Regions from separate parts of the Dactylosporangium sp. NPDC048998 genome, predicted to be linked through region 2. Evidence: riboswitches for the same ligand, from Rfam matches in the RefSeq annotation. Region 2 holds a riboswitch; each other region holds the start of a gene.
The links. A riboswitch is a leader RNA that binds a small molecule or an ion and turns the genes downstream of it on or off. The one in region 2 is predicted to bind cyclic di-AMP.
Positions count from the first base shown of each region.

Region 1 (5,220 bases), on a different contig from region 2:
ATCGCGCGCGGCGTACAGGGTCTCGGTCGCGTCGTCCCACAGCGCGAACGCGAACATCCCGCGCAGCCGGTCGAGGGCGGCCTCGCCCCAGTAGTGGAAGGCGGCGGCGAGGACCTCGGAATCGCCGTCGGTGGCGAAGACGGCGCCGTGGGCGCGGGTCAGCTCCTCGCGCAGCTCCTCGAAGTTGTAGATCTCGCCGTTGAAGACGAGCGTCCAGCGGCCCGCCTCGGGGCCGACCGGCGGGTACCGCAGCGGCTGCCGGCTGCCCTGCCGATCGATGATCGCGAGGCGCTTGAAGCCGGCCGCCGTGCCAGCCCCGATCCGCTCCAGCGCCATGTCGTCGGGGCCCCGATGGTCGAGCAGCGCGAGCTGCCGCTCCATGGTGCCGAGAAGTTCCGGGGTGATGATGGCGTTTCCGGTGTACATCAGGAAGCCGCACATGGCGTCGTTTCCCTTCGCTCGAACGGCCACGATTCGCCGTGCCATCCAGCCGAACAGAGGCCGCGGACCAGGGCGGACCGTTGTGCGGGCGTCCATCCGATCGCTCGCCCACGCACGCACCCGGGTGATCTTCCGGCGGCGGCGGTTAGGGGTGGGTGGTGCGGGTAGCCGCGCGCCGCCGAGCTAACCGCCCACAGTCGTCTGGAGACGGAACATGCGCCGACACGGCCAGCGAGCGAAGCGACAGCGAGCGAAGCGTCCCCGTTCGAAACTCGCCCGGGTGCTGCTCGGCATGCTGCGGCTGACGCTGTGCGGGGTGCTGGCCGGCCTGGTGTTCACGGCCGCGACGCTGCCGCTGGCGCTCGCCGGCGGCGGGCTGGCGAAGGCGGGCGCCGACACGTGGGAGAACCTGCCGACCAACCTGTCCACGCCGCGGCCGCCGGAGACGACCTACGTGTACGCCAGTGACGGCAAGACGCTGATCACCACGTTCTACGACGAGAACCGCCGCGACGTGCGGCTGGACCAGGTCGCGAAGGTGCTGCAGCAGGCCGTCGTCGCCGCCGAGGACACCCGCTTCTACCAGCACCACGGCGTCGACGCGCGGGGCGTGCTGCGCGCGTTCGTCTCCAACAGCCGCGGCGGGGCGCAGCAGGGCGCCTCGACGCTGACCATGCAGTACGTCCGCAACGTGCTCAAGAACGACCCGAGCCTCACCCCGCAGCAGCACCTGGAGTCGCTCGCCGACACCCCGGCGCGCAAGCTGCGCGAGATGCGCTACGCCGGAGCGCTGGAGAAGCGGATGAGCAAGGCCGAGATCCTGCAGCGGTACCTCAACATCGCCTACTTCGGCGCCGGCGCCTACGGCATCTACGCCGCCAGCCAGACGTACTTCGACAAGAGCCCGGCCGACCTCACGCTCCCGGAGGCGGCGCTGCTGGCCGGCCTGCTGCAGTCCCCGGACGTGGACAACCCGCTCACCGGCGAGCGCAAGACGGCGCTGGAGCGGCGCGAGTACACGCTCGACTCGATGGCGAAGATGCGCGTGATCACGCCCGCGGAGGCGACCGCGGCGGAGGGCACGGAGCTCAAGACGACCGAGCGCCGGCTGCCCAACGACTGCACGTCGGTGGCGCAGGAGCACAACGACTGGGGCTTCTTCTGCGACTACTTCCGCCAGTGGTGGAACAGCCAGCCCGAGTTCGGCGCGACGCCGAACGACCGCGACGAGAACCTGCGCACCGGCGGATACACGGTGGTCACCTCGCTGGACCCGAACGTGCAGGCGACCGCGCTCTCCCAGTCGCTGGGCGTCTACGGCTACGGCAGCGCGCGTTCGGTGCCGCTCGCCGTGGTCCAGCCCGGCACCGGCCATGTGCTCGCGATGGCCGTCAACCGCCACTTCAGCCTCGAGGCCAACCCGCCGGAGCACCCGCAGTACCCCAACACCGTCAACCAGCTCGTCTCGGGCGGCTCCGGCGTGGACGGCTACCAGGCCGGCTCGACGTTCAAGATGTTCACGATGCTCGCCGCGCTGGAGGCCGGCCTGCCGCTGAGCACCCAGTTCAACGCGCCGGCCCGGATCGTGACCAACTGGCCGGGCAGCGCCGCGGCCAGCTGCGGCGGGCACTGGTGCCCGGCCAACGACAGCCCGGGCTGGATGGACGGCCCGCGCACGATGTGGACCGGGTTCGGCCGCTCGGTCAACACCTACTTCGTGTGGCTGGAGCAGCGGATCGGCGCACAGCGCGCGGTGGAGATGGCGCAGCGGCTCGGCATCACGTTCCGCAACGAACTGGACACGTCTCTGGTGGCGAAGGCGGAAGGCTGGGGCTCGTTCACCCTCGGTACCTCCTTGACCACGCCGCTGGACCTCGCCAACGCCTACGCGGCCGTCGCCGCCGGCGGGCTGTACTGCCGACCGCTGCCGGTGGTGTCGATCACCGACCCGGACGGCAAGGCCGTCGAGGGCGCCGCCCCGAAGTGCAAGCAGGCGGTCGACCCCGACGTGGCGGCCGCGGCGACCGACGCGGCGCGGTGCCCGGTCGGCAAGGGCTCGGCGTACGGCAAGTGCGACGGCGGCACGGCCGAGGCCGTGTCCGGCATCCTGGGCGGGCGCCCGGTCGCTGGCAAGACGGGAAGCTCGGAGAACAACGCGACCGAGACGTTCGTGGGGTTCACGCCGCAGGTCGCGGCGGCCGGCATCGCGGTGAACGTGGACAACCCGAACGACTACGTCGGCGGCGGGGTCTCCAGCTCGGTCGACCAGGCCGTGGCGGAGACCATGGCGGTAACGCTGCGCGGGCAACCGACGCAGGGCTTCCCGGCCCCGAGCCGGGCACGCGCCCTGGGCTGACGGGGGCCGGGACGCTCCCCGGACCGGCGCGCCGTCCACAGTGGACGGCGCGCCGGATCGAGGGGGCTAGGCCTGGTCTGGCTCGATGCGGCTTCGCGCTGATCGACCCAGGCTAGGCGGCGATCAGGCCGAGTAGCCGCGCTGGGCGATCCAGTCGGCCATCTTGGCCGTGGACAGCGTGTACGAGCCGACACCCTGGGCGTCGGCCGGATCCGCGATCTTCACGGTCTGGCCGCCGTCGCTGTACCCGACGATCGTCAGGTAGTGCCCGCCGGAGTAGGAGTGGCCGTTCCCGGCGTCGTCCACCGTGGACCCGGCGATGTTGGCGACCACGGCGAACCCCTGGCCGATCGCGTTGAGCACCGACTCCTTGAGCTGTTCGGCCTCGGCCGGGGTGGCCGTCTGCCCGGTGATGAAGTGTGACTTGTAGAAGGACGTCCCGGTGTACGAGTTGAGCGCCCGCGTGGTGTCGTCGGCCGAGTTGGTGCCGTTGACGGTGGTGCCGAGGCTCTGCGCGACCTGGGACTGCGACGGGGAGAGTCCCCGCGCGGTGAGGGCGATGCGCGTGGCGGCCGGGCCGCAGAAGTAGTAGTTCTCCTGCCAGGCGAACTGGTAGGGGAGGTCCTTCTGCTGCGGGGGCGCCGTGGAGGCGGCCGCCGATGGCGACGGCGGCGCGGTGGTGGGGTCGGCGGTGGTCCCGGAGGTGCTCCCGGCGCCGGCCTGGGCGGTGGCGGTCGGCTTGGCCGCTCCGCCCTTGGGTGTGCTCGCCGCGTCGGGCACCGCCCGGTCGCGCTGCTTCTCGCGGGCGGCGGGGGCGCCACCCTCGGTGACCCTGGACTCCGCGCCGGTCAGGGTCTGGGGGCCGGCGGCGCTGGCCGGTGTCGAGGACTGCTGCAGGGCGGCGACGCCGATGCCGGCCGCGACGGCGAGGCCCGCCATGCCGGCCGCGACGTGGATGCGCCGGACCCGGGGGATGCGTCCCGAGTGGCGAGGTTTGTAGAGGTACGTCACGGGTACCTCCGCTCGTGGGGCAACACGCAAGCTCCTTCCGGTGCCGCCTACCGGGTTAGCTGACGGGTTCGGACGGGAAGCTCGCCCTTCCCGAGGCCGTGTGGCCCCGCGGATTCACCCCTGGTGGTGCATGGTTCCCCGGCTCGTGCGCGCGCACGATTCAGCGGATCCGCTACGGGGTCACCCGAATGGGTGAACGGAGGCCACAGCGGATTCGAAAACCGTAAACACGCCGCTCAGGGCCTGTTTAACCCCCCGCTGATTCGGCCACCGGGCGCGGCGCCGCCATGACAGGCGACCGGGCGCACACGGCCCGTGCGCCGTTTCTCATGCCCAAAATCACCCCTTTTCCACACCGGTCCTAGTCTCGCCGGATGCTAGCCGGTGACGACGAAAATCCGCAGGTCAGCGACATGGCCGCAGGCGGCCCCCGCCATCTGCGGTCTCGCCGCGGCCGTCATGCCGCACACCTCCGCAACCTCGTGCCCGATGCCGAGCGCCTGCTCGCGTCCGGGCCGGTACGCGTGCTCACGTCCGGGTCCGCACGCGTGCTCGCAGCAGGGTCCGCACGCGTGCTCGCCTCCGGGCCGGTACGCGCGCTCGCCAAAGGGTCCGCACGCGCGCTCGAATCCGGGCCGGCCCGCACGCTCGCATCCGGGTCCGCGCGCGCGTTCACGGCCGGACGCGCGCGCCTGCTCGCATCCGGCCCCGGGCGCCTCGGCGCGGCCATGCCGCCGGGGGCGCGCCGCACCGCCGCGGCCGCGGCGGTCGTCGCCGTGGCGGCGTTCGGGCTGTCCTCGACGCTGACGTCCTCGGACCCCCCCGCCGCATCGGGCGGCGCGGTGAGCCTGACCGCCCAGGACGGGGCCGGCGCGGCCCAGGCCGAGGCGACGCGCGGCAACGACCGCGCGGGGCGCTCGTCGGACCGCTCGAAGGCCGCCGACCCGAAGGCGACCGGCAAGAAGGCGACCGACAAGAAGGCCACCGGTCAAGGCGGCGCACAGCCGCCGGCAGCCGCGCCGGCGCCGACGACGCCGGCACCCGTCGGCGGGCTGAGCCGGGCCGAGATGGACAACGCGATCGCGATCGTCGACGTGGCCAAGCGGGAGAACCTGCCGAAGCGCGCGGCCGTCGTGGCGCTCGCCACCGCCCTGCAGGAGAGCCACCTGCGCAACCTGGCCAACGCCAACCTGCCGGAGTCGCTGCAGCACCCGAACGAGGGCGTCGGGTACGACTACGACTCGGTCGGCCTGTTCCAGCAGCGGCCGAACTGGGGCACCGTCGAGCAGCTGATGGACCCGCACGAGTCGGCCCGCCGGTTCTACGCGGCGCTGCTGTCGATCCCGGGCTGGGGCGACTACGCGATCACGGTCGCCGCGCAGATGGTGCAGCGCTCGGCCTTCCCGGACGCC
Region 1 covers NZ_JBICTV010000019.1:137,848-143,067, reverse strand. Annotated here, with positions in the region: gene asnB (asparagine synthase (glutamine-hydrolyzing)) at 1-486, opposite strand, end outside; partial or broken gene ACGFI8_RS32515 (transglycosylase domain-containing protein) at 656-2,776, shown strand; gene ACGFI8_RS32510 (C39 family peptidase) at 2,921-3,808, opposite strand; cyclic di-AMP (ydaO/yuaA leader) riboswitch at 3,838-3,984, opposite strand; gene ACGFI8_RS32505 (hypothetical protein) at 4,183-5,220, shown strand, end outside.
Region 1: another riboswitch for cyclic di-AMP. It lies ahead of ACGFI8_RS32510 (C39 family peptidase); the one in region 2 lies ahead of ACGFI8_RS22855 (hypothetical protein).

Region 2 (5,220 bases):
TTCGCGCCGAAGTCCGAGCGTGCCGTGCGGCTGCAGGCGCTCGGCATCCGGATGCTGCCGTACATGCCGTGGCGCCGGCTGCTCATCGCGGCCGTGACCCGGGAGGCCCGGCGCGCGGCCGGCGCCCTCGCACTGCCGCCCACCGCATTTTCGTGACACGAGGGTTTACTTCAGATCCGGTTTGATGCGTCGATGTAGGGGTGCAAGGTCAGCCGGAACTGGGTGGGCGAGCCATGGAGCCTGATCGCGACGCGGCGATGGCCGCGATCCGCTCCGTGTACCGGATCACCGGCCGGATCAACACCGGCGTGACCCTCGCCGAGACGCTGCAGCTCATCGTGGACGCGGTGGTCGACGGCGTCGGGTTCGGTGTCGCCGTCGTGAACTACCTGCACCCCGAGGGCGTGTACGAGGCGGTGGCGCTGGCCGGTTCCGACGAGGCCCGCGAGACGCTGCTCGGCGTGCGGTACCCCGCGGAGGATCTCGACGGCTACCTCGAGCGCGCCGAGCGGTGGGGGCAGCTGCGGTTCCTGCCGCACGCGAGGTTCAGCGACCACATCCAGTCGTGGGTACCCGACGAGGTGCCCGTCGACGACGGCGTGCCCGAGGACGAGCGCTGGCACCCCCTCGACGCGCTGTTCGCGCCGCTGCGGGCGCCCGACGGCGAGCTCGTCGGCATCCTCGGCGTCGACCTGCCCGCGGACGGGCGCCGGCCGGGTCCGCTGCAGCGCGAACTGCTGGAGATGCTCGCCGCACAGGCCGGCATCGCGATCAACAATGCCAACCTCGTCGAGGCGCTGCAGCGGGAGCGGCGGCACCTCGCGGCCAGTGAGGAGGCGTTCCGGCTCGCCTTCGACGGCGCCGGCACCGGCATGTGCATGATCGGGCTGGAAGCCGCCGACCTCGGCCGGATGACGCGGGTCAACCCCGCGCTGTGCGAGCTGCTGGGGCGCGACGAGCGCGAGCTGGTCGCGGTGCGCCTCGGCGAGCTGCTGCACCCCGACGACGTCGAGGTCGCCCGCGTCGCGTTCGCCGCCGCGCTGACGAGCAGGGGCGCGCCGGTGCGCGACTACGAGCTGCGCTGCGTGCGCGGCGACGGGCAGATGATCTGGATCTCGGCGACCATGTCGATCGTGGCCGGGCCGGCGTCGTTCGGGATCCTGCAGGTCCAGGACGTCACGGACCGCAAGGCCACCGAGGCCGATCTGGTACGCCGGGCGCTGTGCGACCCGCTGACCGGGCTCGCCAACCGCGACGCCCTGGCGGCGCCGCTCGCCGCGGCGATCCGGCGCGCCCACGCCGGGCAGGGCGGCAGCGCGCTGCTGTTCTGTGACCTCGACGATTTCAAGGTGGTCAACGACACGCTCGGGCACGAGGCCGGCGACGCGGTGCTCGTCGCGGTGGCCCAGCGGCTGGCCGGGCTCGTCCGGCCGGGGGACACGGTGGCGCGCCTCGGCGGCGACGAGTTCGTGGTGCTGACCGAGAACGTCGGCGATCTGGCCCGCGTCGCCCTGGCCGAGCGGGTCGAACGGGCCGTGTCCGCGCCGATCATGCACGACGGTCACGTGCTGCGGGTGCGCGTCAGCGTCGGCGTCGCCGTGATAGACGACACGGTCGCGGACGCCGGCGCCGCCCTGCGCATCGCCGATCGGGCCATGTACCAGGTGAAAGGCCATCGGCACGATAACCGGATGACGGACAAGATGACCGGCCGGGTGACGGCCTTCGGTGAGCGTACCGGTGCATCGGGTGGGATCCCGTTGCTGCGGTTGGCCGAGGCGGAAACCGCCCAGTAAGGTCGGGTGGTCTGCTCGGTCGACGTGCGCCGATCACGGTGCCGCCGGGCTGGCGCCGTCGAGCTGCACCGCCGAGTCGCACAGCGCACTTCGGCATCGCGGGCCGGGGACCCATGCAGTCCCTTGGGGTGTATCCGTGACCGAGTCACGGTAGGGCGAATCCTCCCGTCCGAACCCGTCAGCTAACCCGGTAGGCGGCACCGGAAGGAGAACTGCTCGTGCTGCATCTCGATGCTCCGACAGCGGCCGCCCGCCGCCATCCTCAAGGCCGGGTGAACGCCAGGACGTAACGCCTGGCCGCGCTCAAACGCTGATCGACGCCCAATCGCCGCGCGACCCCGGCCGAGCCGTGGGACCGCGCCGATACCGCGCGCCCTCTCCCGTGCGGAGTCCTTTGCACGCCCGCTCCGGCGTGTGCTTCGCCGTGCGCTGATTCGCGCCGTATTTCCGTGCGCTCTTTCCGCGCCCATTTTTTCGCGCCTATTTCTCGCGCAGCCGTTCCCGCGCCGTTCTGTTCCGTGCGCTGACGCCGCGGCGCCCTGCCGTGCGCCCAGCTCACGCCGTCTTCGATGAGGAATCGCTTACGTGAAGTCATTACCGCGCCAGTTCCAGTCCAGACGCCGGCGGGTCAGCCTGTCCGTGCGAACCGGGGCCGCGTCCGCCGTCGTGCTGTCCGCGACGCTGTTCGCCGCGGGCTCCACCGGCCGGCCGCCGGCCGTGCACCCGCCGGCCGTGGCCGCCCCGCCCGCCTACGCGTACGCTGCGGCGTTCGTCTCGCCGCTGCTCGGCGGCACCGCCGCCGTCTCGGCGGCCGAGGCGGCGCCCGCCGCGCCCACAACCACGCCGACCAAGCCGACCAAGCCGACCAAGTCGATCATGCCGACCAAGCCGACAACGCCGACCACGCCCGTCGCGCCGGCCGCGCCACAGCCGCCGCGCCCGGTCGCCGGGCTCGACCAGACCCAGATGAACAATGCCGTGACGATCGTGCGGCAGGGGCGCGCCCAGGGCCTGCCCAGCAAGGCCCTCGTCGTCGCCGTCGCCACCGCGATGCAGGAGAGCGACCTCTACAACGTCGCCAGCCGCGCCGTGCCGGCCTCGCTGAAGCTGCCGCACGAAGGGGTCTCCCAGGACCACGACTCGGTCGGGCTGTTCCAGCAGCGCACGAGCCAGGGCTGGGGCACCGTGGCCGAGCTCATGAACCCGTCCCACTCGGCGATGCTGTTCTACAACGCGCTGACCCACGTCAAGGGCTGGCAGAACATGAGCGTGACGGCTGCCGCGCAGGCGGTGCAGCGCTCGGCGTACCCGGAGGCGTACCAGAAGCACGCCGACCGGGCCGCAAAGGTCGTGGCCGCCATCACCTGACCGTCATCGCTGACCGGCCCGCGCCCCGCCGTGGCGCTCAGCGCGGCGCGGCGGTCGCGCGGCGGGCCAGCGCCACGAGCTCGGCGATCGAGGCGGGTGACGGGGAGGCCAGATCCAGGGCGAGCAGGGCCTGGGAGAGCAGCTCCTCGGCCTGGCGGCGGCACCAGTCGCGGGCGCCGGACTGCTCGATCGTCTTCGCCGCGCGCTCGGCGTCGGCGTCGCTGAGCCGGCCCCGGCCGTCGAACAGCCCGGTCAGCTCGTCGGCGCCGGCCGCGATCGCCGCGGCGACGGGCAGCGAGCGGCGGCGGCGGCGCAGGTCCGGGTACGCCGGCCGGCCCGGGCCGTCGTCGGCCCAGATGCCCAGCAGGTCCTCGGCGAACTGCACGGCGAGGCCCAGCCGGACGCCGAACAGGCGCAGCCGCTCGACCTGGGCCGCCCCACCGCCGCCGGCCACGGCGCCCAGCGCGCAGGCGCAGCCGAACAGCGCGCCGGTGCGCTGCTCCACCATGGCGAGGCAATCGCGCAGCAGGTCGGTGCGCTCCTCCGCGGCGACGTCCGGGCGGGTCTCGCGCAGCGCGAGCGAGGCGTGCTGGCCGTGCAGGAGCTCCTGCACGGTGTCGCCCAGGATGCGCATCATGGCCCGGTCCGGGCCGGGCTGTCCGGAACGCTGCCGGGGCCGGCCCGGCGCGATGTGGGTGGGGTCGCCGGTGGCCACGACGTCGAACGCGAGCGCGAGCAGCGCCTCGCCGCCCAGCGCCGCCGGCTGGGTGCCGACCACGCTCCACGCGGCCCCGTCGGCGCGCCCGTCGACCAGGTCGCGGCGGATCGCCGACCAGTGGTGCATGAGCTCGACGGCGACGGCGGAGGGCACCGCGTCGTGCGGGTCGCCGCCGACCGCGGCCGCGCACACCAGGGTGAGCGCGCTGCGCAGCGACGCGCCCGGCGCGTCGCGGCCGGTGTGCCAGCCCAGCTGCAGCTCGGCGACCTCGCGGGACGGCTCGGGCAGCCGCCCGATCGCCGCGCGCAGTGGCGGGCCGACGAGGCCGCCGGACCAGCGCAGGACGTCGTCCGTGGTCCGTAGCACGATCACCATGAGCCGCGCCGTCCAACCCGTCTCACAGGCCGCCCCATGCGTACGCTCGCCGTCACCGGACTCGCACCACCCATCGCATCGCACTTGACAGATCTGGCCGCGTCGATGCGGCGCCAGGGACCTGGTCAAGTATGCCGAAGCGACCGGCCGCGCACGGCGAAAACGGCGATGGCGGGCGGGTGTGGCGAGGACGGTTGTCGCCCGTCCGGTGCGTGTCGCGCGAAGTTCCGCGTGTCGTCCCGCGCTGGGCGCTCCGTCCACTATGGAGTGTGTGCGGCCACCGCCTGCCGGAGTGCCTGATCCGGCGGGGACTGCACGGCCGGCGGTCGGTGCCGCAATGCGTCCCAGGCGGCCTTCCAGCCGGCCCCGACCTCTCTGGTGTCGTTGTACCAGATCGTCACCTGCCGGCAGCCCCGGCAGCCGGCCGGCACGCCCCACGCGTCGACGCCCACCCCGCGGCAGAGGGCCACCGCGCGGTACAGATGCGTGTCCTGACTGACCAGGAGCGCGCGGTTGACGCCGTACACGTCGTGAGCGCGCCGGCACGTGTCGTAGGTGTCCAGGCCGTACGGGTCGAGCACCAGCCGGGGCGGGTCCACGCCCCGCGCCGCGAGGTAGTCGCTCATCACCTTGACCTCGTTGCCCGAGCCGCCGTGCGCGTCGCCGGAGATCAGCAGCGCCTTCACCTTGCCGGAGGAGACCAGCGCGGCCGCCGTGTCGAGCCGGTTGCGCAGGAACGACATCGGGTCCTTGCCGCCGTGCTCGAGCTGGGCGCCGAACACGATCGCCACGTCCGCCGCCGGGGCGCGGTCCGCCGGGACGACCCGGCCGGAGGCCTCGGCGCGGATCCAGACCGTCGGCGCCAGCACCAGGGCGGCCACGACGACGGCGGCGACCGTCAGGCGGCGCAGGGCGCGCCGGCGGCGGCGCCGGTCGTCGGGCAGGCGCCCGGAGAGCCCGAGC
Region 2 covers NZ_JBICTV010000009.1:235,763-240,982, forward strand. Annotated here, with positions in the region: gene ACGFI8_RS22845 (FAD-dependent monooxygenase) at 1-156, shown strand, start outside; gene ACGFI8_RS22850 (diguanylate cyclase domain-containing protein) at 234-1,796, shown strand; cyclic di-AMP (ydaO/yuaA leader) riboswitch at 1,856-2,008, shown strand; gene ACGFI8_RS22855 (hypothetical protein) at 2,382-3,164, shown strand; gene ACGFI8_RS22860 (polyprenyl synthetase family protein) at 3,202-4,257, opposite strand; gene ACGFI8_RS22865 (vancomycin high temperature exclusion protein) at 4,518-5,220, opposite strand, start outside.

Region 3 (5,220 bases), on a different contig from region 2:
TCGCGACGACGACCACACGGTCGACGGGATCTACGTCCCGCCCCCGCGTGAGGTGCCGCGCCCCCGCACCGAGCCGACCGACTGGCCACCGCCGGCCCCGCCGCCCGCCGCCGCCCCACCCCCATGGGCACCCGCGGCGCCGGGTGGTGCCCCTCCGGCACAGCCGCCGGACAGGCCGGACGGGCATCCCGCCGCACAGCCCGGGCAGCCCCCGACGGACCACGCGCGATCGTCGGAGTGGGCCGGACGCTCCTCCTCCCCCTGGGCGCCGGCCGACGACGAGCACGACGAGGAAGACCCGTATGCGTCGGCGGAGGACCCGCCCCCGGCTCCGCCGGCGCATGCGGTCGCGGAAGGCGGCGGCGACCAGTGGCTGCCGCCGCTCTACCCGCAGGAGTGGCCGCCCGAGCCCGTCCGCCAGGAATGGACGCCGCTGCCGCTGCCGGAGGACCGGCGCGCCGACATCCCGTCGCAGCGGCGGGTGGGGCCGCTCGGGGCATCCGCGGTACCGCGGCCGCAGCATGCCCACGAGCGCTCCTCGGCGACCGCGTGGTGGATCGCGGTCGGCGTCATCATCGTCGCGCTGGCCGTCGCCGCGGGCGTGTTGGTCGGCCTGCGGCTGGCGGCGCGCGCCGGGCAGGAGCCGAACGGCGCGGCCGAGGCCACCTGCGGCTGGCGCGAGGTACAGCGCACCGCGGTCGCCCCCGAGCCGGCCTCCGCGGTCGAGCAGGCGGCCGGCGGCTGCGGGCTGGTCGCGGTCACGTCGTAGGAGAAGACGCACCGGGGCGGCGTGGCTTGGATCCCGGCCACGCCGGCCGCTTCCAGCACATGCCCGAACTCGTGTCGCCGGCGGCGTTGCGGCCGTTCGCCGAGTCGCTCGACGGCGTGCGCGCAGGCGGGCACACCGCTGTTCGAGACCGTGCTCCGCGCGGCATGGGCGAGACGCAGAAGCGCTCCTGGGCCCGCACGGCCCCCGGTAGCCAGTCACGAGAAATCGGAACGCGCTAGGTGCATCTGCCGCAATCCGGGTAGAAACACGGAGCCCTCGACCTGGGCGATGCCATTTGTACGCGATTGGGGTGATGGTCCATGAGCGGGCCTATCGTGGGCAAGCGCCGCCTCCGTGCCGAGCTGCGGCGGCTGCGGCGCGAGCGGGAACTGACCCAGGATCTGGTGGCCGCCGAGATGGAGTGGTCGCTGTCCAAGCTCATCCGTATCGAGAACGGCACCGTCGCCATCTCGGTGAGCGACCTGCGCAGCCTGCTGGCCTACTACCGGGTCCACGACCCGCGGACGGTCGACGAGCTGCTCGAGCTGGCCCGCGCGGCGAAGCGGCGGATGTGGTGGGACGAGTACCGCCCGATGCTGGCCGGTCAGCTGATCACCTACGTCGGGTTCGAGGCGGAGGCGACCCGCATCGGCGAGTTCGCGCCGATCATGTTCCCGACGCTGCTGCAGACGCGGCGGTACGCCCACGCCACCAGCGACGCGGAGTCCCCGCTCGCCGAGCGCCGCGTCGAGTTTCAAACGCGCCGCCAGGAGGAGTTGTTCAACCGCGAGGAGCCGCCCCACATCCAGATGATCCTGGACGAGTCGGTGCTGCGCCGAAGCCCCGTCCCCGGCGACGAGGCGCTGCTGGTCGACCAGCTCGAGCACACGATCGAGTTCGCCCAGCGCCCGTACGCCGACGTGCGCGTCGTCCCCCTCAACGCCGGGTACCACGCCGGCTGGGAGGGCGACTTCACGCTGCTGGAGTTCGGCGCGGACGACGGGGTGCTCTACCGTCAGCAGTTGCTCTGGGAGGAGCCGGAGCTCATCACGACGTACCGCGGCATCCTCGAACGGCTCGGCCAGCGCGCCCTGTCGCAGGAAGCCACGCTCGACCTTCTGCGGCAGGTCGCCCACGACCTGAAGTGAGCCGGCCGGCCGGCTGCTACGCGGCCCCGGGCAGCGCGAACGCGGCGCCGGCCTGCTCGGGCCGCCAGCCGGCCGCGACGGCCCGCCGGACGGCCTCGGCCACGAGCGCGGGCCGCACCGCGCCGGCGGACAGGCCGAGCCAATTGTGAGGATGCGCCAGCGCCGAGGACACGACGAGGACGGCCCCTCGCCCGGAGTCCGCCTGCACGACGAACGTGAGCGGCGTCCACCCGTTGGCCTGGGAGTAGGTGGGCCGGTGCCGGACGGTCCACCGGTACTCGACGCCGTCGACGACGATCCGCCGCGATCCCTTCCTGTTCAGCGTCATGCGCCGACGGTAACCGCGCGGCGTCGCTGAAGGCGATCGATATTGCGCCGCTAAGCGCACCCCCAGCGCGCGCGAAGATCGATGTCACTGTCCGATGTGGAAGACCAACCGGCGGTAATCCGGACTTTTAGGTGTATTAGATATCGAGGGGGACGCACGCCTTTCGCACGGCGGATGATCACGTTAAGTTAGGCCCTGGCCTGCTCGGCAGTCCGCCGTCCATCCCGGACGGCGCCGGGCAAGCGCCGCCGAATCGAGCTCGGCGCGCCGCCCGATCCCCTCGAGCGCGCGCATCGAACCGGGGACCCAGAAACATTCGCAGGGGTGAATCCGCGACGTTGCGGTAGGGTGTCCTTCCCGCCCAAACCCGTCAGCTAACCCGGTAGGCGGTCGGTGAAGAAGGGTCTTTCCTTGTCCACTGGACACCGTGCCGGGCGGTCAGTGCTGCGAACCCTGTTCATCGGGCTCGTCTCACTCACCGTGCTGGCACCAGCCGCGGTCGCGCACGCCGATCCCACGCTCGCCGAGATCGAGGCCCAGCTCGACAAGTCGAACAAGGACCTCGAGGCGACCATCGAGGCGTGGAACAAGATCAATATCGATCTTGCGGATTCCCAGACCAAGGCCACCGAGCTTGAGACCAAACTCAAGCCGCTCGAAGACAGCATGGCCGACGCCAGCGCCAGCGTCGAGGGCGTGGCGATCGCCGCGTTCAAGACGTCGGGCAACCTTCGCAGCCTGTCCATCATGCTCAACGCCGAGTCGTCGAACTCGCTGATGGACCAGCTGTCGATGCTGCAGCAGATCACGCGGCAGCAGCAGAAGGAGATCGAGGACTACAAGAACGCCAAGGCGAAGGTCGACGACGAGAAGAAGCTGCTCGACGAGACCATCGCGGCGCAGAACACGCAGAAGACCGACCTCGAGAGCCAGCGCAAGAAGATCGAGGGCGACGTCAAGAAACTCGTGGCCCTGCAGAAGAAGGCGACCGCCGCCGGCAGCACCAAGGTCAACCCGCCGAAGATCGACCCGGGCAACCTGCCCGCGGTCTCCGGCAAGGCCGGCACCGCCGTGAGCTTCGCGAAGGCCCAGCTGGGCAAGCAGTACGTATGGGGCGCGGCCGGCCCGAACACCTACGACTGCTCCGGCCTGACGATGGCAGCCTGGAAGGCCGCGGGCGTGACCCTGCCTCACAACGCCGCCAGCCAGTGGAGCAACGTGGCGCACATCCCGCGGTCCACGCTGGCCCCGGGCGACCTGGTGTTCTACAACGGCCTCGGGCACGTCGGGATCTACGTCGGCAACAACCTGATCATCCACGCACCACACACCGGCGACGTCGTCAGGTACGCGTCGGTGGACATCGACAGCATCTACGGGTTCGGTCGCGTCAAGGCCTGACCTGGCCTCGGCTGGCAAAGGACTGGCAAAGGACCACGAAGGGGCCGCGGATCGCATCGATCCGCGGCCCCTTCATCATGGGTGCATGGCCTCGTGGGACCCGCAGCAGTACAACCGCTTCGCCGAGGAGCGCGCCCGGCCGTTCCGGGAGCTCGTCGCCCGGATCCCGACCACCGGCGCGGTCGCGGTCGTGGACCTCGGCTGCGGGCCCGGGACGATGACCGCCACGCTCGCCGAGCGCTGGCCGGACGCCGCGATCCTCGGCATCGACTCCTCGCCGCAGATGATCGCCGCGGCCACCGAGCTGCAAAGCCCGCAGCTGCGCTTCCAGCTCGGCGACGCCGGGCAGTGGCGCCCGCAGCGCGGCTCCGTCGACGTGATCGTGGCCAACGCCTCGCTGCAGTGGGTCGACGACCATGAGACGCTGCTGCCGGCCTGGGCCGCCGGGCTCGACGACGGCGGAACGCTCGCCTTCCAGGTGCCGATCGCCTCGTACGACCCCGGGTTCGGGCAGGTCGCGGGCCGGCCGCGCTGGGCGCCGCTGCTCGGCGGCGCGCTGGAGGCCATCGGGCCGCGCTCGGCCACGCCCGTGCTCGAGGCCCCGGAGTACGTGCGGCTGCTCGGCGCGGCCGGCCTCACGGTCGACGCCTGGGAGACGACCTACTACCACGTGCTACCGGGCGACGATCCGGTGTTCGAGTGGTTCAAGGGCACCGGCCTGCGGCCGTACCTCGACGCGCTGTCACCGGACGACGCCGAGGCGTTCGCCGCAGAGGTCCGGGAGGAGCTGCGGATTCGGTACCCCCGGGAGCCGTTCGGCACGATCCTGCCCTTCCCGCGGCTGTTCGTCGTCGGACATCGGGCCTGACCAGCGTCGGCTGGCTTACATCACGCGGCGACCGGCGCCCCTACGCTGGCGCGCGTGAGTAAAACTGCGAAGATCATCATTTTCAGCCTGATCGGCGTCTTCGTCGTGTGTTGCGGCGGCGGCGCGGCCGGGCTCTTTTTCATCGTCAACTCGGCCAGCAAGGACGCGAAGGTCGCGGCCGGGGACTTCCTGACCGCGCTGGAAGCCGGCAACAACGAGGGCGCGTACGCGCTGCTGTGCGGCACCGCACAGACCAACTACGGCCCGGAGGAGTTCGCCTCGATCGTCAAGCAGAACGCGCCCGCCTCGCACGACCTCAGCTGGGGCGGCTCGTACAGCAACGACCTCGGCGTCGAGACCGCCTCGATCACGGCGACCATCACGTACAAGAGCGGCAGCAAGGGCGACCACACGTTCGCGATGCGCAAGGAGAACGGCGCCTGGAAGGTATGTGGCGATCCGTACTGACGGCGCCACACCGGCACAACGAAAAGCCCCGGGTCGCTGCGACCCGGGGCTTTCTGCCGTTCAGGGGTTACGCCGCCTGCAGGCCCTCGGCGCGGGCCAGCTCGCGCAGCCGGCCGAGCGCCTGGATCTCCAGCTGGCGGATCCGCTCGCGGGAGAGCGAGAACCGCGTCGCGACCTCGGTCAGTGAATGCTCCCGCCCGTCCTCGAGGCCGTAGCGGGCCCGCATGATGCCGGCCGA
Region 3 covers NZ_JBICTV010000001.1:14,789-20,008, reverse strand. Annotated here, with positions in the region: gene ACGFI8_RS00085 (hypothetical protein) at 1-769, shown strand, start outside; gene ACGFI8_RS00080 (DUF5753 domain-containing protein) at 1,090-1,917, shown strand; gene ACGFI8_RS00075 (hypothetical protein) at 1,934-2,245, opposite strand; cyclic di-AMP (ydaO/yuaA leader) riboswitch at 2,485-2,648, shown strand; gene ACGFI8_RS00070 (NlpC/P60 family protein) at 2,687-3,646, shown strand; gene ACGFI8_RS00065 (methyltransferase domain-containing protein) at 3,732-4,514, shown strand; gene ACGFI8_RS00060 (hypothetical protein) at 4,569-4,982, shown strand; gene ACGFI8_RS00055 (RNA polymerase sigma factor RpoD/SigA) at 5,050-5,220, opposite strand, start outside.
Region 3: another riboswitch for cyclic di-AMP. It lies ahead of ACGFI8_RS00070 (NlpC/P60 family protein); the one in region 2 lies ahead of ACGFI8_RS22855 (hypothetical protein).

Region 4 (5,220 bases), on a different contig from region 2:
CCGCTCGTCCCGAAGCCGCATCAGGTGTCCGAGCGCCCCGCGCTGCCGGCGCTGTTCACCGACGGCAACTGGCGCACGAAGCTGCCCCCCAACCCGGTGGTCGCGCCGCTGCCGGGCGGCTGGGGCGACGACATCCTGATGATGCGCTGGTCGACCGAGACCAACTTCGAGGTGAAGCTCACCGCCGGCTACTTCCTCGGCCCCAACGACACCAACCCGGACGACAAGTTCGCGCACTTCGGGCCGGGCGAGCGCAAGACCGTCGCGTACCTCACCCAGGTCAAGGGCCAGCTGACCTCGCCCGACGTCACCACGCAGGCGCGTGCCGACATGCGTGCCGACCTGCAGTTCTGGAAGGCGACCAACATCGTGATGGTCGTCGGCTACCCCAACGAGAACGTTATCCGCGAGACGATCGACAAGCTCGTCGCTCCTGAGGTGGCCCCCGGCCGCGCCGTCGACGGCGTCTGGGTGTGGGACGTGCGTGCGATCAGCGGCGCCGGCTGAGCACCAGCTCGGCGGCCCGGCGGGGGTGCAGCTCCGGGATCCAGTGGTTCACGCCGCGCAGGATCTCGAAGGTGTACTCCCCGTCGACCCATCCGCCGCAGCGGCGCGCCAGCCGCTCGGTCACGAACTCGTCCCGGTCGCCCCAGGCGTACAGGGTCGGCACGGTGACCCTGGGGAACCGCTTCCCCGGCAGGGTCATCGCGCGATACCAGTTGAGCGCCGCGTCCAGCCCGCCGCGCGCCCCGCGTTCGGCGTAGCGGCGGGCGTGCTCCTCGTCGAGCCCGCTACGACGCAGCCGGCCCGCGATGCCCCGGGCCAGCGCGCGCTCGGGCAGCGCGGGGAGCTGGAAGAAGCCGATGTACGCCGAGTGCCACAGCTGCGTGCTGCGCAGCGCCGCCTGGGCCCAGGCCCCGCGGTGCGGCACGGACAGCGCGGTCAGCGTGCGCACCCGGTCGGGGAAGGAACCGGCAACGTGGAACGCGAGCGCCGCGCCCCAGTCGTGCCCGACGAGGTCGAACCGCGCCAGCCCGGCCTGGTCGGCCAGCGCCAGCACGTCGGTGGCGAGGAGATCCAGGGTGTACTGCCGGCGGTCCCGCGGGCTGGCGCCGGGCGAGTAGCCGCGCAGGTCCGGCGCCAGCACCCGCAGGCCCTCGGCGACGAGCACCGGCGCCACGCCGGCCCACGCGGTGCGGTCCTGCGGAAACCCGTGCAGCAGCACGACGCCCGGCGCGCCGGGGTCGCCGAGATCGTCGACGTCGAAGACCAGCCCGCCATTGACGAACCGCGTGATCACGGCTCCATGAAACCACTGGCACGTTTCCGGGATTCGTCGTGATCTGCGCGCCCCTACTGTTCTTCTCAACGGCGACAACGAAGACTTCAGACTTCAAGGGGATACAGATGAGCGACATCGACACCGGCTACGACGGCGGGCACGACGTGGACTACGGTCACTACGAGGCGGGTCAGGAGCACGACGCTCTGAACCAGCTGCACCAGGCCCACGGCTCGGAGGCCGACTACAACAGCCAGTTCGGTCAGTACGAGCAGGACCACCACGCGGCGGAGTCCACGGACTTCTCGCAGGGCCACCACGTCGAGTACGACCAGCCGGGTGCGGTGCACTTCGAGTCGGACGACTACACCAACTACAGCCACAACGCCGAGGTCGACGACCACGTCTTCGCCGCCGAGGGCAGCGAGCACGCCCACCAGGCCGACTTCTCCCAGCTCGACGCCCTGCAGCACCGCTTCGACGCCGCCTTCGCCGAGGGCACCCAGTTCCACGGCGGCGCCGGCGAGCTCGGCATGGCCTCCAACTAAGCGTCTTGCGATCAGCCGGTCACCCCGTTCGGGGTGGCCGGCTCTTTGCTTTTGGCACCGCGGATCCGGCAGGGAGACGCGCCAGCGTCGACCGGTGTCTCACGGGAGGAACGGTCGTGCGTTGCACGGACCGGAGTCATATGACTCTGCCGTGTCATGCGGAAGGGCGACCGCGGGCCGGAACCACCGCGGCGGCCGCGCGGTTCGGGGAATCATGTCCGGTTATGCGCCGACAACGACGGTTGTTGCTGTATGCCGGGCTTGCCGCCCTCGTCATTGCCGCGCGGGCCCGCAGGGTTTCTCAATCCGGGGCGCGCGGAGTTCGGCTACGGCGCGAGTGTTCTGATCCGGTCCGATGAGACTTCCAAGGGCGCCAATGTCATGCAAAAAGGGTTCTCGATCGGTGACAGTCAGTTCAAGCTACAGGTCGACGGCGTGGCCGGTCGGCCGAGTTGTGTGATTGTCGGCACTGGGTCGCCTACCATTTTTGTAGCGCTGGCATCGCGGTCCGTCGCTGACGGGAGGTGGCACCGGATTGCGTGTTCACGCGGTAACGCGCTGCTCACGGTGGCCGTGGACGGGGCCGAGGTGGGACGGACCGCAATTCCTTCGTCACTGTCCATAGTGAACGACGATCCGCTGTCTATTGGCGGCAAGGGAACCAGCGCGAACAACGATCAGTTCGTGGGTGTAATCGACGACGTGTACGTCACTCGAATCGCGTGACCTTTCGGAACAAAACGGACAACAATCGATCGTTGACTTGAACCTGGGAACCGGTCCCCCTTAACGTGAATTCCCGTCGGCTGGATGTCCGCGCCCACCACGGGTGCGCCAGGCGGCACCGCCGAGTCGAATCCGAGCCGGGGACCCACGCGCTCAACCGGGGTGAATCCGCGAACTTGTGCGCGGTAGGGCGACCTTCCCGCCCGAACCCGTCAGCTAACCCGGTAGGCGGCCATGGAAGAAGGAGTAACTCCTCAGTGGAGACCCATCTGAGGTGGACGAGGCGGCCCCACCGTCTGGTACGGCTCCTCGTTGCCATCCTCGGCGGTCTGTCGCTCGCCGTCGGTATCACCGGGCTCGCGCATGCGGACCCGACCCCGGGCGAGATCGAGAAGCAGATCGACGACAAGTGGAACCAGATCGAGCCGATCATCGAGCAGCACAACCAGCTCAAGATCGAGCTCGCCGCCAACAAGACCAAGCAGAATAAGCTCGAGGCCCAGATCGCGCCGCTGCGCGAGCAGGTCGACGCCGCCTTCGACAAGGTGAGCGCGTTCGCCGTGATGCAGTACAAGACCGGGCGCATCTCCAAGCTCGACGCGATGCTCACGACCGGCTCGCCCGACACGTTCATCAACCAGATGACGATGCTCAACATGCTGGCCAAGGACGAGCAGGCGCGGATCCAGGACGTGATCACGGCCAAGGAGGAGTACGACTCCCAAAAGGCGCCGATCGACGAGCTGGTCGCCAAGCAGGCCGAGCAGGAGGCCGCGCTGGCGCAGCAGGAGCAGAAGATCAACGCCGACATCAAGACCCTCAACGACATGCGCATGAAGGCGTACGGGTCGAGCGGCGGGACCGGGAACCTGCGGCCGGTGGCATGCCCGTTCGAGTACACCGGCGGCCCGGGCGCGAAGGCGGCCCAGGTGGCGTGCGCGCAGATCGGCAAGAAGTACGTGTGGGCGACCGAGGGGCCGAACACGTTCGACTGCTCCGGCCTGACGCTGTACGCCTGGAAGCAGGCCGGCTACACCCTGCGGCACTACACCAAGTGGCAGTACCAGGACACCAAGCGCGTGTCGCGGAGCGACCTGAAGGCCGGCGACCTGGTCTTCTTCTACAGCGACCTGCATCACGTCGGCCTGTACGTCGGCGGCGGCTGGATGGTCCACGCACCGAACCCGAGCGCACCGGTGCAGATGAAAAAGATCGACGCTGAACCGATATCCGGCTACGGCCGGGTGGCATGAGCAGGGCGGGCCCGCGGGCCCGCCCTTTCACTTGGTGGGCTTCACTTGGTCGGCTTCACTTAGTCGGCCAAGTCCGCCAGTTCTGCCACGAGCGGCTCGGGGTAGGGCCGCGCTGGCCCTGGTACCGCGAGCCGTAGACCGCTGAGCCGTACGGGTGCTCGGACGGCGACGAGAGCCGGAAGATGCACAGCTGACCGATCTTCATCCCCGGCCAGAGCCGAATCGGCAGGTTGGCCACGTTGGACAGCTCCAGCGTCACGTGGCCGGAGAAGCCGGGGTCGATGAAGCCCGCCGTCGAGTGCGTGAGCAGCCCGAGCCGCCCGAGGCTGGACTTGCCCTCCAGGCGCCCGGCGAGCTGATCCCCGAGCGTGATCACCTCGAGCGTGGAGGCCAGCACGAACTCGCCGGGGTGCAGCACGAACGGCTCCCCGTCGTCGACCTCGACCATGGACGTGAGCTCGTCCTGCTGGATCGCGGGGTCGATGTGCGTGTACAGGTGGTTGTTGAACACCCGGAACCACCGGTCGAGCCGTACGTCGATGCTGGACGGCTGCACCAGCGCTGGATCGAACGGATCGAGGCGCAGCTGGCCGCCCTCGAGCTCCTTGTACAGGTCACGGTCGGATAGCAGCACCCTCTGAGGTTACGGTGTCGGCTTCATCCGCCGCCGCGCGAGCTTGCCGGCTGCCGTCACGGCCTCGGTTTGCCTCGTTCGGGCAACTTGGCCACGATAGAACAGATGTACGAGTAGATTTGATGCATGGCATCGTGGGCTGATTTCGCCGCGGCCGAGCCCGAGCTGGCGACGGCCATCCGCACCCTGGTCTGCCAATACGGCCCAGGCCTCGGCTACCTGGCCACCGTCCGCCCCGACGGCGGCCCGCGCATCCACCCCGTCTCCCCGGTCATCACGGACGAGGGCCTCTACTGCTTCGTCCTGGCCTCCCCGAAGCGCCACGACCTGGACCGCGACGGCCGCTATTCGCTGCACAGCTTCCCGTCCACGGACTCCGACGACGAGGCCTACCTGTCGGGCCACGCCACCCCGGTCACCGACGAGCCCCTGACGGCCCGCCTGGCCACGACGATGCGCGCCGCCCCAACAGTCGACTGGCGCCTGTACGAGCTGACCGTGGACGTCGCGATGGTCGTCCGCCACGAGACCCCGACGACCTCGACCCGCACCGTCTGGAAGGACCGCCCCAGCCACGTCCCAAAAGCAAGACAGAATGATCCGTGCACGGAGGCCGTGGATTCGGTACAGTAGGCGTCACTTGCGGGTGTAGTTCAATGGCAGAACATCAGCTTCCCAAGCTGACAGTGAGGGTTCGATTCCCTTCACCCGCTCCACCGGAAAAGCCCAGGCCAGGCGGCATGCCCGACCTGGGCTTTCGTTTATGCCGGTCGCTGT
Region 4 covers NZ_JBICTV010000004.1:310,425-315,644, reverse strand. Annotated here, with positions in the region: gene ACGFI8_RS12270 (DUF6541 family protein) at 1-507, shown strand, start outside; gene ACGFI8_RS12265 (alpha/beta fold hydrolase) at 491-1,300, opposite strand; gene ACGFI8_RS12260 (hypothetical protein) at 1,408-1,830, shown strand; gene ACGFI8_RS12255 (LamG-like jellyroll fold domain-containing protein) at 2,083-2,556, shown strand; cyclic di-AMP (ydaO/yuaA leader) riboswitch at 2,666-2,802, shown strand; gene ACGFI8_RS12250 (NlpC/P60 family protein) at 2,814-3,809, shown strand; gene dcd (dCTP deaminase) at 3,865-4,443, opposite strand; gene ACGFI8_RS12240 (pyridoxamine 5'-phosphate oxidase) at 4,570-5,076, shown strand; tRNA gene ACGFI8_RS12235 (tRNA-Gly) at 5,086-5,159, shown strand.
Region 4: another riboswitch for cyclic di-AMP. It lies ahead of ACGFI8_RS12250 (NlpC/P60 family protein); the one in region 2 lies ahead of ACGFI8_RS22855 (hypothetical protein).